4 regions of the Acinetobacter sp. AYS6 genome follow, and region 1 is predicted to be linked to each of the others. Evidence: predicted binding sites of a transcription regulator. Region 1 holds the regulator's gene; each other region holds the start of a gene.
What was found. The regulator PhoB, encoded in region 1, activates phosphate uptake and scavenging genes when phosphate is short. The targets are predictions, from matches to a motif close to TGTCATNAANCTGTCATAA.

Region 1 (3,523 bases):
AGCCGGCTTTTTATATTTGAAGAGGGATTTAGGTCATGTTATATAGTCTTTCTTTTGGAAAAACTACAGTAAACGTTGAACCTTCATTTTCTTTAGATTGCACATCTAAATACGCGCCATGTTGCATCAATACGTGTTTCACAATGGCCAAACCTAAACCTGTACCACCAGTTTGACGACTACGGTCGCTGTCAACTCGGTAGAAGCGTTCAGTTAAACGTGGTAAATGTTTTGGGTTAATCCCGATGCCTGTGTCTTGTACACTAAAGTAAGCGTGTTCACCGTCATCGTGCCAACCAATGGTAATGGTTCCACCTTTTGGTGTGTACTTAATAGCATTGGTAATTAAGTTACTAAACGCGCTGGCAATTTCCATGTCAGAACCAATCAGGTCACAGTGACTATCAATATGTAAATTGAGCGTGTGTCCATAATCGGCATTGTAGGCCTGAGCATCATCAAAGAGTTGATTCATTAAGCTCGGCATTTCAATAATCTGATTTTTTGCAACTTTCTTGTTGTTTTCTAAATTTGATAACAATAGTAAATCATTCACCAAAGCATTCATGCGCTTGGTTTGTGACTGCATCTGATCAAATGCACGTTTCCAGCGTGGACTAATATCTTCCTGATCGGTAAATGTCTCGATATAACCACTCAGTACCGTTAAAGGCGTACGAAGTTCATGAGAAATATTATCGACGAAGTCTTTACGCATTTGTTCAAGGTTGTGCATACGCGTAACATCGTAAGCCACTAATAAACGACTTTCTCCACCAAATCGTGTGAGTTTAACCTGTACATAACGGTCATCATCGAAATTAGAGTGGAGCTTGATACCATCGGGTGCCTGATCAATATTGTTAAAATATTCAATAAAAGTCGGCTGGCGTAAAATCGTTAATAAGTTACGACCACGGTCGAGAGGGCTGATGCCTAACAAACGTTCAGCAGCAGGGTTCCACCACTCGATTTGATGTTGGTCATCAATCAAAACAACGGCTTCAGCAAGTGCAACCAAAGATGACTGAGCTCGGTCAATTAAACCGACCATTTCGGCCTGAACAATTCGCTCCTGACGCTGAGCACGGTAAACATTAAATAATAATGCCCCCCAAATCCCGTTAAGATTTGGAGGAACGTCATAAGGCTTATTCGCAATCCAGTCATTGACCAGATATAAAGAACGCAACTGGAGTGTAAAAAACACCACAAAGGCGATAAAAATACAGCTCCAGAAATACCCAAGGCCTAAACCGACTAAACCGGCAATAATTAGAAAAAATAATAAGAGCCGTAAATCTTGTTTGGCAAACGTCCATAAACTACTGTAGCGGGAAAGCTTTTGTTCACGTACCTGTTCGGGGACGGGGTAGGGTTCATACATAAATCTTGGTTAACCTGCGGCTAAATCTGCACGTGTTGAGAAGCGGTAGCCTGTTCCACGCACAGTCTGAACAAATCGGTCAACACCGAAAGGCTCTAAAACTTTACGTAAACGACGGATATGTACATCGATAGTTCGATCTTCAATATATACATTACCGCCCCACACCTGATCGAGCAACTGGGCACGTGTATATGCACGCTCTGGATGGGTCATAAAAAATGCAAGTAAGCGGTATTCAGTTGGACCCATATCTAAAATGCTGTTGCCAAAGCTGACACGCTGACTTACAGGATCAAGAATTAATCCATTGGCATCAATGGTTTTTTCGCCACTTAATGCATTAGCACGACGAAGAACTGCCTTAATACGTGAAACCAGTTCACGTGTTGAGAACGGCTTAGTCATGTAGTCATCTGCACCTGCGTCAAGACCTTGTACTTTATGGTCTTCTTCTCCGCGGGCAGTCAACATGATGACTGGAATTTCTGCTAGGTTTTCATCTCGTTTTAAGCGGCGACATAAATCAACACCACTTACGCCTCCAGGTAACATCCAATCAAGCAAGATAAGCGCCGGACGTTGGTCGACGATAATTTGATGAGCTTGTTTGGCATCTTCTGCCTGTAAACACTGAAAGCCTGCCATGTCCAAAGAAGTATGGATCATTTCGCGAATAGGAAGCTCATCATCGACAATTAAAATATAGTCATCTTTCACAGCGCAATATCCTATAGATTTAACGGTGAACCGTTTTGTAGTTATGACAGGCTTATTACAAAGATTAATTATGACAATTTCATTGCAGAAAAGTCTATAAAATTAAATTTAGCAATAATTTGTGACAAAAGTAAGGCAAAGGTATGACCAAATTGTGACATGAAAGACTAAATATTCTTAAAGCCATTCAATATGTTACCTTCTTAAAAGCTTTTAATATTCTCATATTTATGGCTGTCAAAAAACTTTAATATTATTTTGAAACTTGAGCTAATAAAGATAAGAAAACGATACGGCATGCGGTTAAAACCTGCTCAAGAGACTGCTCAAACCCTCCCATGACCCATCGAATTGCAATTTGAGTGACATATCCATTTAAGCCAGTGGCGATTAAAGAGAGCTCATTTTCATGATGTTGAATTTGCGGCATGGTCAACATAACAAAGGCCTGAATCATGCGATCAAATTGCGCAAGTGTCTCTTGAATGGTGGCCTGATTATGTAATTCTTGGACCAAAACTGCGTCAACATAGACAATGCGAGCTAATCTTGGGTCGTTTTTTAATGTCGTCAACAATGCTCTTAAGCCAGCATCCACCATTTTTTCTGGATCGGGTGTCGCTTTAATGACAGCTTGCATTAAGTTTTGCTGTAATTCTTCAATCATTTTTAAAAAGATGGTTTGGAATAAATCTTCACTCTTTTTAAATGATTCATAAAAATAGCGTTCTGTGAGTTTTGCTTCTTGGCAGACATCCTTGACGGTCACTGAAAAAAAACCGAGCGTTCCGTAGGTCGCAATACCTGCTTCAATCAGTTTTTCACGGCGTGCCTCTTTACGTTCAGATAGAGATAACCCTTTGAACTGACGTTCTTTACTCACAGTTTTTGTTTTCTTTTTACTGGTTGAGTCGTTTGTCGCCATAAATAAGTCGTGTCCTAATGAATGCTTTCCTAATTTATAGGTTTTGGCCAAATATGCTTACTATGATAAAGCTCTCAGCAGAATTGTGCCATTCTATCTGAAATTACAGTGTACTATATTGACAATGGATATTGTCAAAATTATATTGAAGAGGTCTGAATTGCACATGCAATGAACCGACTGTGCAAATATCGAAAAACAAAGGATGGACAATGAAAAATTTTAAAAACAAAGTCGCTGCAATTACGGGCGCGGGTTCGGGCATTGGACAACAGTTAGCAATTCTTTTGGCAAAACAGGGCTGCCATCTTTCATTAAGCGATATTAATGAAAAGGGATTAGCGCAAACTGTTGAGCTTTTAAAACCGTATAGCGATATTACTGTTACCACTAAAAAACTTGATGTTTCTGACCGTGAAGCAGTAAAGCAGTGGGCACAAGAAACAGTTCAAGATCATGGCTCGGTTAACCTGATTTTTAACAATGCTGGC
Region 2 (3,523 bases), on a different contig from region 1:
CAAGCTCAGCAGACATCCCTTGACCATAAGTCATGTGATGCTTACCAATACGCTCACCTACAGTCACAACAATACGTTTCCAACCCACCATGGTGCCTAAGCCAAGTGCCAAAGCAACGGCTACTTTCACCCAAGTTGGAATGTATTGTAAGAATGAATCTAAGCTACTACGGTATTCTTTCACAAGTTTTTCTTGTGACTGATCCATTTTTGGTAATGCATTCGCTTTATCCAAACGTTTAAACGATGTGGTGCTTAAATACATGTCATTACGAATTTCGCTAATTGCGGCTTCAGGAATGTCTTTTAAGTTGCTATAGCTAGAAACACGCTCACCCAAATGATCAGTCAGGCTTGCCAATGCAGGCACTACTTCTGGAGTTTGCTGTTTAGTTTGAATATATTTAGTCAAAATAACACGTGCTTTTTCATCGGTTAATTCTGGCTGATTTTGATTCAAAAATACGGCAGTTTGAGAAGAAAGCTGATGGAATGATTGAACTTGTTGTGTATCAAGGTTTTTATTTAATGAATAAGCCAACGGCACCAGACCAACCAAAATCAGCATGATGAGACCCATACCTTTTTGACCGTCATTTGAACCATGTGCAAAACTTACGCCTGTGCAGGTAAAGATTAAAATTGCACGAATGATTGCTGGAGGTGGTTTATTACCTTCTGGTGGCTGGAATAATTCTAATTGGCGTTTAAAAACAGTTTTAACTAACAAGAAGACAATCGCTGCAAAAGCAAAACCAATTAAAGGTGAAAACAATAATGCCTTACCGACTTTAATCACCTGATCCATATCAACACCACTGGTCGTTACGCCAGTCGATGCACTCAATAGATGGTTCATAATGCCCACACCCAAGATTGAACCAATCAAGGTATGAGAGCTAGACGCAGGAATACCTAAGAACCAAGTTCCTAAGTTCCAAAGAATCGCAGCAATAAGAAGCGCAAAAACCATTGCGAAACCTGCACCACTGCCCATGTTCATAATCAATTCAACAGGCAACAATGCAATAATACCGTAAGCGACTGCGCCGCTTGCAACCATTACCCCAAGAAAATTACAAAAACCTGCCCACATAACTGCTACCGGTGCAGGTAAAGCATTGGTGTAAATCACTGTCGCGACTGCATTTGCAGTATCGTGGAAGCCATTTACAAACTCAAAGCCTAAAGCAATCAAAAGTGCTGTAGATAAAAGGATAACCGAATAAAGACTCAAAGGCGGTACATGCGCTAAATCAGCACTCACCTGAAATCCAATATAAATAAGTGTTGCAACAATAATCGTCAGAAACACCGGCATAAAAAACTTAGGTGTCGGGACATGTACATTCGTCGATTTGACTTGCAGGTTTGCCGCAAGTTTTGAATCCGAAACAGGGGGTAGATTAGAATTCATGCAGACGGTAAGAGGATAGAAAAATCCTCTGTATTCTTAAATTAAATTATGACAATTATATGACAAAGCGGCGTCTGATGAAGTCAATTTTTCATATTTTGACCTCATTTGATGCACCTTTCCTCTATGCAATTTATTTTTATTTTAAAATACAATAATTTAAATCATTTTATATCTTCCTTATTTATGACTATTTTTAAAGCAAAAATATATAAAAAATTACCTGCATGACTATTTTTCAAACAGCCTAATTGTCATAAAACGGAATATTGGAGATGAAATATTTCAATATCATGATCATTTTATGAATATTTGATGAAAAAACATTCTCTATTTGTCATTAGAAGCCGTTTTTTTAATGAATCTATTACAAGTGAATGATGGGTCGTTATAGCTCATCAATTGTGCAACTATTCTGTTACAATAGCGCCGCATTTTTAAATTTGTAAAATATCGGGGTTTTCTATGTCTACGCTTGCCACCCTAAAAGCGCTTCTTGCCAAACGCATTCTGATTATTGATGGTGCAATGGGCACCATGATTCAACGCCATAAACTAGAAGAAGCCGACTACCGTGGTGAGCGTTTTGCCGATTGGGCACATGACTTAAAAGGTAACAATGACCTTCTTGTGCTGACTCAACCGGAAATCATTCAAGGTATTCATGAAGCTTATCTTGATGCGGGCGCAGACATTATTGAAACCAACAGCTTTAACGGCACACGTGTTTCAATGTCTGATTATCACATGGAAGATCTTGTTCCAGAGATTAACCGCGAAGCAGCACGTTTAGCTAAAGCAGCCTGTGAAAAATATTCGACTCCAGATAAACCTCGTTTTGTAGCAGGTGTACTCGGTCCGACATCACGTACCTGCTCTATTTCACCCAATGTAAATGATCCAGCATTTCGTAACATTACCTTTGATGAGCTAAAAGAAAACTATATTGAGGCAACTCATGCGCTGATTGAAGGCGGTGCAGATATCATTCTGATTGAAACCGTTTTTGATACATTAAACTGTAAAGCTGCAATTTTTGCGGTGAAAGAAGTCTTTAAACAAATTGGTCATGAATTACCTCTCATGATTTCGGGAACCATTACCGATGCCTCAGGTCGTACCTTAACAGGTCAAACTGCCGAAGCGTTCTGGAACTCGGTACGTCATGGTGACTTACTTTCAATTGGTTTCAACTGCGCCCTTGGTGCAGATGCAATGCGTCCTCACGTTAAAACCGTGTCTGATGTTGCTGATACGTTCATTTCTGCTCATCCAAATGCAGGCTTACCAAATGCTTTTGGTGAATATGATGAAACACCAGAACAAACTGCTGCCTTCTTAAAAGAGTTTGCAGAAAGTGGTTTGATTAATATTACCGGTGGTTGCTGTGGTACAACACCAGATCATATTCGTGCCATTGCTAATGCTGTAAAAGACATTGCACCACGTCAAATTCCTGAAACTAAACCAGCTTGCCGCTTAAGTGGTTTAGAACCATTTAATATTTATGATGACTCATTGTTCGTTAACGTAGGCGAACGTACTAACGTTACTGGTTCAAAAAAATTCTTACGTCTTATTCGTGAAGAAAACTTTGCCGAAGCTTTAGAAGTTGCACAGCAACAAGTGGAAGCTGGCGCTCAGATTATTGACATTAATATGGATGAAGGGATGCTCGATTCGCAAAATGCGATGGTACATTTCTTAAACCTTGTGGCTTCTGAGCCAGACATTTCACGTGTGCCGATCATGATTGACTCATCGAAATGGGAAATCATTGAAGCAGGCTTAAAATGTGTACAAGGCAAACCGGTTGTTAACTCAATTTCTTTAAAAGAAGGTTATGACGAGTTTGTTGAAAAAGCTCGCCTGTGCCGTCAATATGGTGCTGCGATTATTGTGATGGCCTTTGATGAAACAGGTCAGGCCGACACTGCTGAGCGCAAACGTGAAATCTGTAAACGTTCATATGACATTTTGGTTAATGATGTCGGCTTCCCTGCTGAAGATATTATTTTTGACCCGAACGTGTTTGCTGTTGCAACAGGGATTGAAGAACACAATAACTATGGTGTCGATTTTATTGAAGCCACAGGTTGGATTAAA
Region 3 (3,523 bases), on a different contig from region 1:
ACGCTCACCGATTCATACTTTAGCCCGCTTAATTAATCCTTTTAATGCTAAAGCCACCTTACAAGCAATATTCCATCCTGCCTATAGAACTTCCCATCAACATAGTGCCCTACGCTTAGGCTATCAAAATAGTGCAGTCATTAAGGGTGAAGGTGGTGAATTTGAGCGAAATCCAGACGCAAAAACACTCATTTGTGGTATCAAAAATGGTGAACTCTATGAACATGAGTTACCGAAACTCACACCTGAACGAAGTCCAATTGAAGAAGAGTTAGATTTAGCAACTTTTAAAGCAGTATGGCTAGGTCAACAGCACCATGAATACGGTGAAATGGCAGTAACTGAAACAATGGGAATTGCACTATATACTATGGGGGTTGTTGCTAGTTTTGAAGAAGCGATAGAAAAAGCAAAAGTATTATGGGAAACAAGAAATTCAGGGCTAAAAGATAAAATTTAGTTCATACAGCCTTATACGCTATGTCTTTTCGATATGGTTACATATAGGCAATATTTACTTTTCAAAGATGAAAAGTAACAAAAATCTTTCGTTGAGCAAACAGTACGTTCTTGTACTGTTGCTCAACAGGCGACATCCATGTCGCCCACGCGATAGCAAATGCTAATACGATTTATCTTTTTATTCTAAAATGCTGTTTTAAACAAAACGAATCGGTTTAAACTCAGGTTCATGTTTGTGATGATCATCTTCACAAACCTCACCCTCTTCTTTCGTACCACGGTCAATATAGCCACTACGCTGCTCTTCTGGTAAGTTCTTTAACTCCCAAGCAATTACAGCTTGCATACAAGTTTCACGCTGCTCTTTTGTTAAAACAACGCCATTTGGCCATTTACCAATTTCTACTGCTGTTTTTAAACGCTCTACAATCTCAGGGTTTAAAATAGATAGCATTTGTTCAATATTCATGATTCATCTCTTTGGAAAGATTCAAAATCTTGGTTCCAACCAAGTTTGGTACGGCAGGCCATATAGAAATCATAACCTGGTGGATGCAATAAACTTAGTTTAAATGGATGTTTGCGGATGTGTAAACTATCTCCGACATTCAGCGATATACTATGTTGCCCATCTGCACTTACCATTGGTAACACCCGATTTTCGCGAATAACGATTTTAATTTCGCTTTGTCCACCGACTACGATAGGACGTGATGACAATGTATGTGGATGCATTGGAACTAATGCAATCGCATCCATACTTGGATGTAAAATTGGTCCACCACCTGACAAAGCATACGCTGTTGATCCAGTTGGAGTCGAAACAATTAAACCATCACTGTGCTGGCGATAAACGTATTGCCCATCAATATTGAGCTCAAAGTCGATCATATGTACCGACTTACCGGAATGTAGTACGACATCATTTAAAGCAATGGCATCATAAATGACTTCGCCATTTGTTCGCACTTCCATTTCAAGTAAGAAACGGCGATCAAGTTGAAAGTGTCCTTGAAGGACTTGATCAAGTTTAAAAATGGCTTCTGAGGGTTTGATATCAGTTAAAAAACCTAATCGTCCGCGGTTAATGCCAATAACAGGTGTATTGTAGCGAACTAAAGCTCTTGCCGCATGGAGTAAAGAACCATCACCTCCAACCACAATAACCAAATCAGCAACTTCACCTAATAAATGACGGCTCACGACCTGTGCATGATCATAAGGCACTAATTCAGCAGTTTCCTGATCAAAAATGGGGTTTAAGCCTAGGTTCAACAAATGATCATGAATTAAACATAGTGTTTCTACAACTGATGATTTATCTGGTCGACCGATTAACCCGACGTTTCTGAAGGACTTATGTGAAATTTGCACGAATGAGTAAGCTCCGCTGCGATACTTGCCTATAATAACATTAACCTGATTAATTTAAAAAAACATAACTACAAGATGCTGTAAAATTCAATCTAAGTTTTCCAATTATTCACAGTTTTATCATTGCAAATTGATGACAAGCTATCGCATCATTACAGGCATTGTTAGGGTTTTATCTCATTTTTATGAAGTTTGAACGTGGTATCGGTTTCTTTGCACTAATCTTTTCCATTTTGGTCATTGGTGCTTTTATTGCTCTTAGTATCTATCTGATTCGTTTAGATAATATTATCCGTGAAAAATTTGAAGGCCAGCGGTGGGATATTCCTGCCAAAGTCTTTGCACGACCTTTAGAAATTTATAATAACGCGCCTATTTCTCAAGCAAATTTCACTCAAGAATTAAAGCTATTGGGTTACAAAACTTCAAGTAATTATGACAAGTCTGGAAGCTATGTTGCTCAAGGTAGCAATATGTATATCCACACACGTGGTTTTGATTACGGTGACAGTGTTGAACCTGAACAAGTACTAGAGTTAAGTTTTGCAAATGATCAAGTTGTTGAAGTTCGAAGTACTAAACCTTCTTCAACCGGCGTTGCACGCTTGGAACCGTTACTCATTGGAGGAATTTATCCTCAACACAATGAAGATCGTGTACTCATTAAACTGAATAATGTCCCTAAACCACTCATTGAAGCTTTAATTTCCACAGAAGACCGTAATTTCTATCACCATCATGGCGTTTCGATCCGTGGTACTGCCCGTGCATTAGTGAGTAATGTTACAGGCGGAAAGCGTCAAGGTGGTTCAACCCTGACTCAACAATTAGTTAAAAACTTCTACCTTACACCTGAACGCACGTTAAAACGTAAAGTGAATGAAGCTTTAATGGCTTTACTCATTGAGCTGCATTACAGCAAAGATGAAATTTTAGAAGCGTATTTAAATGAAGTGAATCTGGGCCAAAATGGAAGCTACTCAATTAATGGCTATGGTTTGGCTTCTCAATTTTATTTTGGTTTACCGTTACGTGAGCTGAATGTTGCACAACAAGCTTATTTAGTAGGTTTGGTTCAAGGCCCTTCTTTATATAATCCTTGGAAAAACCCTGAAGGTGCAAAAAAACGCCGTGATACCGTGTTAAATAACATGCGTGTGATGGGCTATTTAACTCAAGCCGAATACGAAGACGAAATTGCACGTCCTTTAAATGTATTGAGTAAACCAAGTTTAGGCCCTGCAAAATTCCCAGACTTTTTAGATATTGTGCGTCGTCAATTGCGTACAGAATATCAAGAAAGTGATTTAACTAATCAGGGCTTACGTATTTTTACGACTTTAGACCCAATTACTCAAACTCAGGTTCAAAACGCATTTAAAGCTTCAGTAGACCGTTTAGCTAATAGTAATCCAGCTCGTTTGAAAAACTTACAAGGCGCTGTACTCATTGCACATCCTGAAAATGGCGAGTTAGTTGCGGCAGTGGGCTCTACACAAGACTTTACTGGTTTTAACCGTGCGTTAGATGCAAAACGTCAGGTCGGTTCTTTATTAAAACCTGTGATTTATTTAAGTGCTATTGAATCTGGACGTTATAACTGGGCAAGTCAAATTGAAGATGCACCGATTAGTGTTCCTGTAGACGGCGGTAAAAGCTGGACACCTAAAAACTATAGTGGTGGCGG
Region 4 (3,523 bases), on a different contig from region 1:
AAATATGTAAAATCAATACATCTTTCATTTGAATTGTAAACTCAGATTAATTATGAATTATTTATATTCTACAAAATAAAAGAAAAAGCTCATTTCCGTCTAAATTAAAATGAGCCTAGTGAATTCCACTTAATCCTGAAATACAAAATGTGATAATTATCACGTTTTGTATTTTTATAATGTCATCGATATATCTCTTTTTCATTGACCCAATTTCAAACTCAAGCCGTCTATTTAGCAAATGAAAAAGCGCTAAAATTTTATCTTTTCCTAAAATTTTTTTATATTATCAACTCAAGTACAACTCGGTTTTTGTCTTATCAATATGATTTAGATTGAATTAAATGTTAATCAAATTTTAAAAACATATATATAATTTTGTTTAAGTTTATGTTTTTATTTGATTTTTATAAATTATTGATATGTAAAGTTTTTATTTATTTTGTGAACAAATTATCAACCAAAATGACACTTGAGTAATTAATAGTCATTGAAATATTGGTAATAAACCTTATATTGAATACAGGTTCATACCTTTAACTGAGGAAACGCTCATGAATAAATTTATGGTTGCAGTCTTTACTGGCATGGTAAGTATTGCTGGTTTAAGTGTTCAAGCTGCAACACCTGAGCAAGAATGTCAGAAATTGCAAGACGATTATAATTTGATTTATGCATCAAAAGGCTTTTGCTTTAAAGATCCTGATGCTAAAGAAAAATATGGTAATGAAAACTGTCATACGACAAAACCAAAGTTTTCTGACAAAGAGCAACAACGTCTTGATGCTATTAAAGAGCGTCAGAAAGAATTGAAATGTAAGTAATTTTTAAAGGAATAATACATGGCATACGATGATCAAAATATCTTCGCAAAAATTTTACGTGATGAACTTCCAGCGATAAAAATCTATGAAGATGATCAAGTTCTAGCTTTTATGGATATTATGCCTCAAGCCGATGGTCATACATTAGTTATTCCAAAAACACCTGCTGTTACACTCCTTGATTTACCTCCAGAAGCAGCTGCATATACCATACAAATCGTTCAGAAGATTGCGAAGGCAATGGAAAAAGCCCTCAATTTAGAAGGTATTGTCTTAATGCAACTTTCTGGAGCAGCGGCAGGACAAACTGTTCCGCATGTTCATTTTCATCTTATTCCTACAAATGTGCATCAACTTGGACGTCATGCTGTAGAGTTAGGAGACCAAGAAAAAATTAAAGCATTAGCTGAGAAAATTAAAGCAGCTCTTTGATTTTTAATTTATTAAAGCGGAGTTTTGACTCCGTTTTTTTTCGTCTAAAAACTATATAAAAACTAAAATAATTAATTTATTTCTAAATTTTAATCGTCATAAAACTGTCATTTAGTTTTCACGCCCCTGTCATAAAGTTTGCCGATACTGCTTAGCAAGTTGGTGAGCTTTTGTAACTTTTTGTACATAAGTCAACTACAAAATAAATAGTTAACTAGGCATACGCCATTTTTAAAACTTTTGGAGAAATCTCAATGAAGAAATTGCTACTCGCTGCCGCAGTTGCAACTTTGAGCATAAACGCGGTGCAAGCAGCGCCAACTTTGTATGGCAAACTAAATGTTTCTATTAACCAAGTTGACAATAAAAATTTCGATGGAAAAAGTGACGTTACCGAAATTAACTCAAACTCTTCTCGCATTGGGGTAAAAGGCGAAGAGAAATTAACTGACAAGTTATCTGCGGTTTATTTGGCTGAATGGGCAATTTCTACTGATGGTTCAGGTTCTGATACTGATCTTAGTGCGCGTAACCGTTTTATCGGTTTAAAAACTGAAGGTGTTGGTACATTAAAAGTAGGTAAGTATGATTCTTACTTCAAAACTGCTGCTGGTGGTAACCAAGACATCTTTAATGACGATACACGTTTAGATATTACCAACATCATGTACGGCGAAAACCGTTTAGACAACGTAGTTGGTTTTGAATTAGACCCTAAATTATTAGCTGGTTTAACTTTCAACATCATGGCTCAAACTGGTGAAAGCACCTCTGATAGCAAACAAGGTGAAACTGGTAAAGACAGCAAAAATGACAGCTTTGACTCAGTATCAACTGCGCTTGGTTATGAAAACAAAGACATTGGTTTAGCAGTAGCTGCTGCTGGTGACTTTGGTATTAAAGGTAAATATGCTGCTTACGGTCTGAAAGATGTTTATACAGATGCTTACCGTGTGACTGGTTCTTATGACATCGCAAAATCAGGTTTTGTTGTAGGTGCTTTATGGCAACATGCTGAACCTACTGATGATTTGACTGCATATGGTCAATCATATAAATCAGATGGTTCAATCGATAAAGCTGGTAAAGCTTACCGTGGTTTAGAGGAACAAGCATATGCAGTAACAGCTGCTTATAAAATTCCTAACACTAAACTAAAAGTAAAAGCAGAATATGCTTCTGCTGAAACACAAGTAAGTGGTCAATCAGATCGTAAAATTGATTTGTATGGTTTAGGTCTTGATTACCAAATCAATAAACAAGCTCGCTTTTACGGTATCGTTGCTCAACAAAAACGCGACTGGTTAAATGATGACGACAAGCAAACTGTTGTAGGTACTGGTATCGAATATAACTTCTAATTAGTTATCTTTGATTCATATCTAAAATAAAAGGGCTAATGCCCTTTTATTTTATTATGCAGATTTAAAAAGCCGATATTTTTATACCGGCTTTTTTAACTTTGTATCTTACTTTAAGAAACCACTTACAAGATTCATGACGTTTTGAATGTCTTGATTTGCTTCTTGATGATCGGTACTGTCACCTTGAGGTGTTAATGAGTCAATGACCTGAGGTAAGACAGAAGCAATTGCACCGTAAACTTGCTCTTTTGGCGCTTGGGATTGCTGAGCAACTTGCTCAATGTCGGCTGGATTAAACAAACTCTGTAATTGTTGAGTCGGAACTTCGCTATTACTTTGATTTGGATCAACCCAGCTTTGAACCTGACTACCTAAACCCGCACCTTTCAACTTTTCTAAAGCTGCTTGTAAACCACCTTGTTGTTGAACCCAGCCTAAGATTAGAGGCACAACTGCAATTAATAAGCTTTGTACACCGCCACCTGTTTGAGGTGTGTTGTTATTATTTCCAGTCACTTGACCTAATACAGAACCTAGTACGCCTCCAAGACCACCTTGAGTACCAGATGAAGTATTACCGCCCATTTGTCCTAATACTGAACCTAAAATTCCACCTAAACCACCTTGTCCTGACGCTTGCTGATTCCCACCTAAAGCTTGCTTAGCCAAAACTTCTACAATGTTGCTTAAATTTGTCATGTGTAACTCTTATGTATGGTTTATACATGAGCATACGCGGATTCTTGTTAAGACAGCAAAAGCCAAATTGTTAAATTTTGAAAGAGATTGAGTGCTCTTTTACCAGCGGAATTTATTCCAGTTCTCTGGGTTTGCCCAGAACTTTGAATTAAACCAATCTGGAACATGCTTATAGGTCAAAATGTTAAATTGCCATAAAGCAAA

Region 2: a site for PhoB is predicted at 1,464-1,482, ahead of OD757_RS07710 (inorganic phosphate transporter). Genes of this name have one in related genera too.
Region 3: a site for PhoB is predicted at 1,957-1,975, ahead of OD757_RS02790 (NAD(+) kinase). Genes of this name have one in related genera too.
Region 4: a site for PhoB is predicted at 1,351-1,369, ahead of OD757_RS09580 (porin). Genes of this name have one in related genera too.

The regions. Positions count from the first base shown of each region.
Region 1 is NZ_JAOTNV010000007.1:371,319-374,841, reverse strand. Features, by position in the region: gene phoR (phosphate regulon sensor histidine kinase PhoR) at 29-1,387, opposite strand; gene phoB (phosphate regulon transcriptional regulator PhoB) at 1,397-2,107, opposite strand; gene OD757_RS12340 (TetR/AcrR family transcriptional regulator) at 2,361-3,032, opposite strand; gene OD757_RS12335 (SDR family NAD(P)-dependent oxidoreductase) at 3,245-3,523, shown strand, end outside.
Region 2 is NZ_JAOTNV010000005.1:628,487-632,009, forward strand. Features, by position in the region: gene OD757_RS07710 (inorganic phosphate transporter) at 1-1,417, opposite strand, end outside; gene metH (methionine synthase) at 1,883-3,523, shown strand, end outside.
Region 3 is NZ_JAOTNV010000004.1:406,558-410,080, forward strand. Features, by position in the region: gene OD757_RS02780 (glycosyl transferase family protein) at 1-460, shown strand, start outside; gene OD757_RS02785 (YeaC family protein) at 659-931, opposite strand; gene OD757_RS02790 (NAD(+) kinase) at 928-1,836, opposite strand; gene mrcB (penicillin-binding protein 1B) at 2,022-3,523, shown strand, end outside.
Region 4 is NZ_JAOTNV010000006.1:266,175-269,697, reverse strand. Features, by position in the region: gene OD757_RS09590 (YARHG domain-containing protein) at 555-824, shown strand; gene OD757_RS09585 (HIT family protein) at 843-1,256, shown strand; gene OD757_RS09580 (porin) at 1,511-2,617, shown strand; gene OD757_RS09575 (YidB family protein) at 2,726-3,319, opposite strand; gene OD757_RS09570 (DUF6231 family protein) at 3,419-3,523, opposite strand, start outside.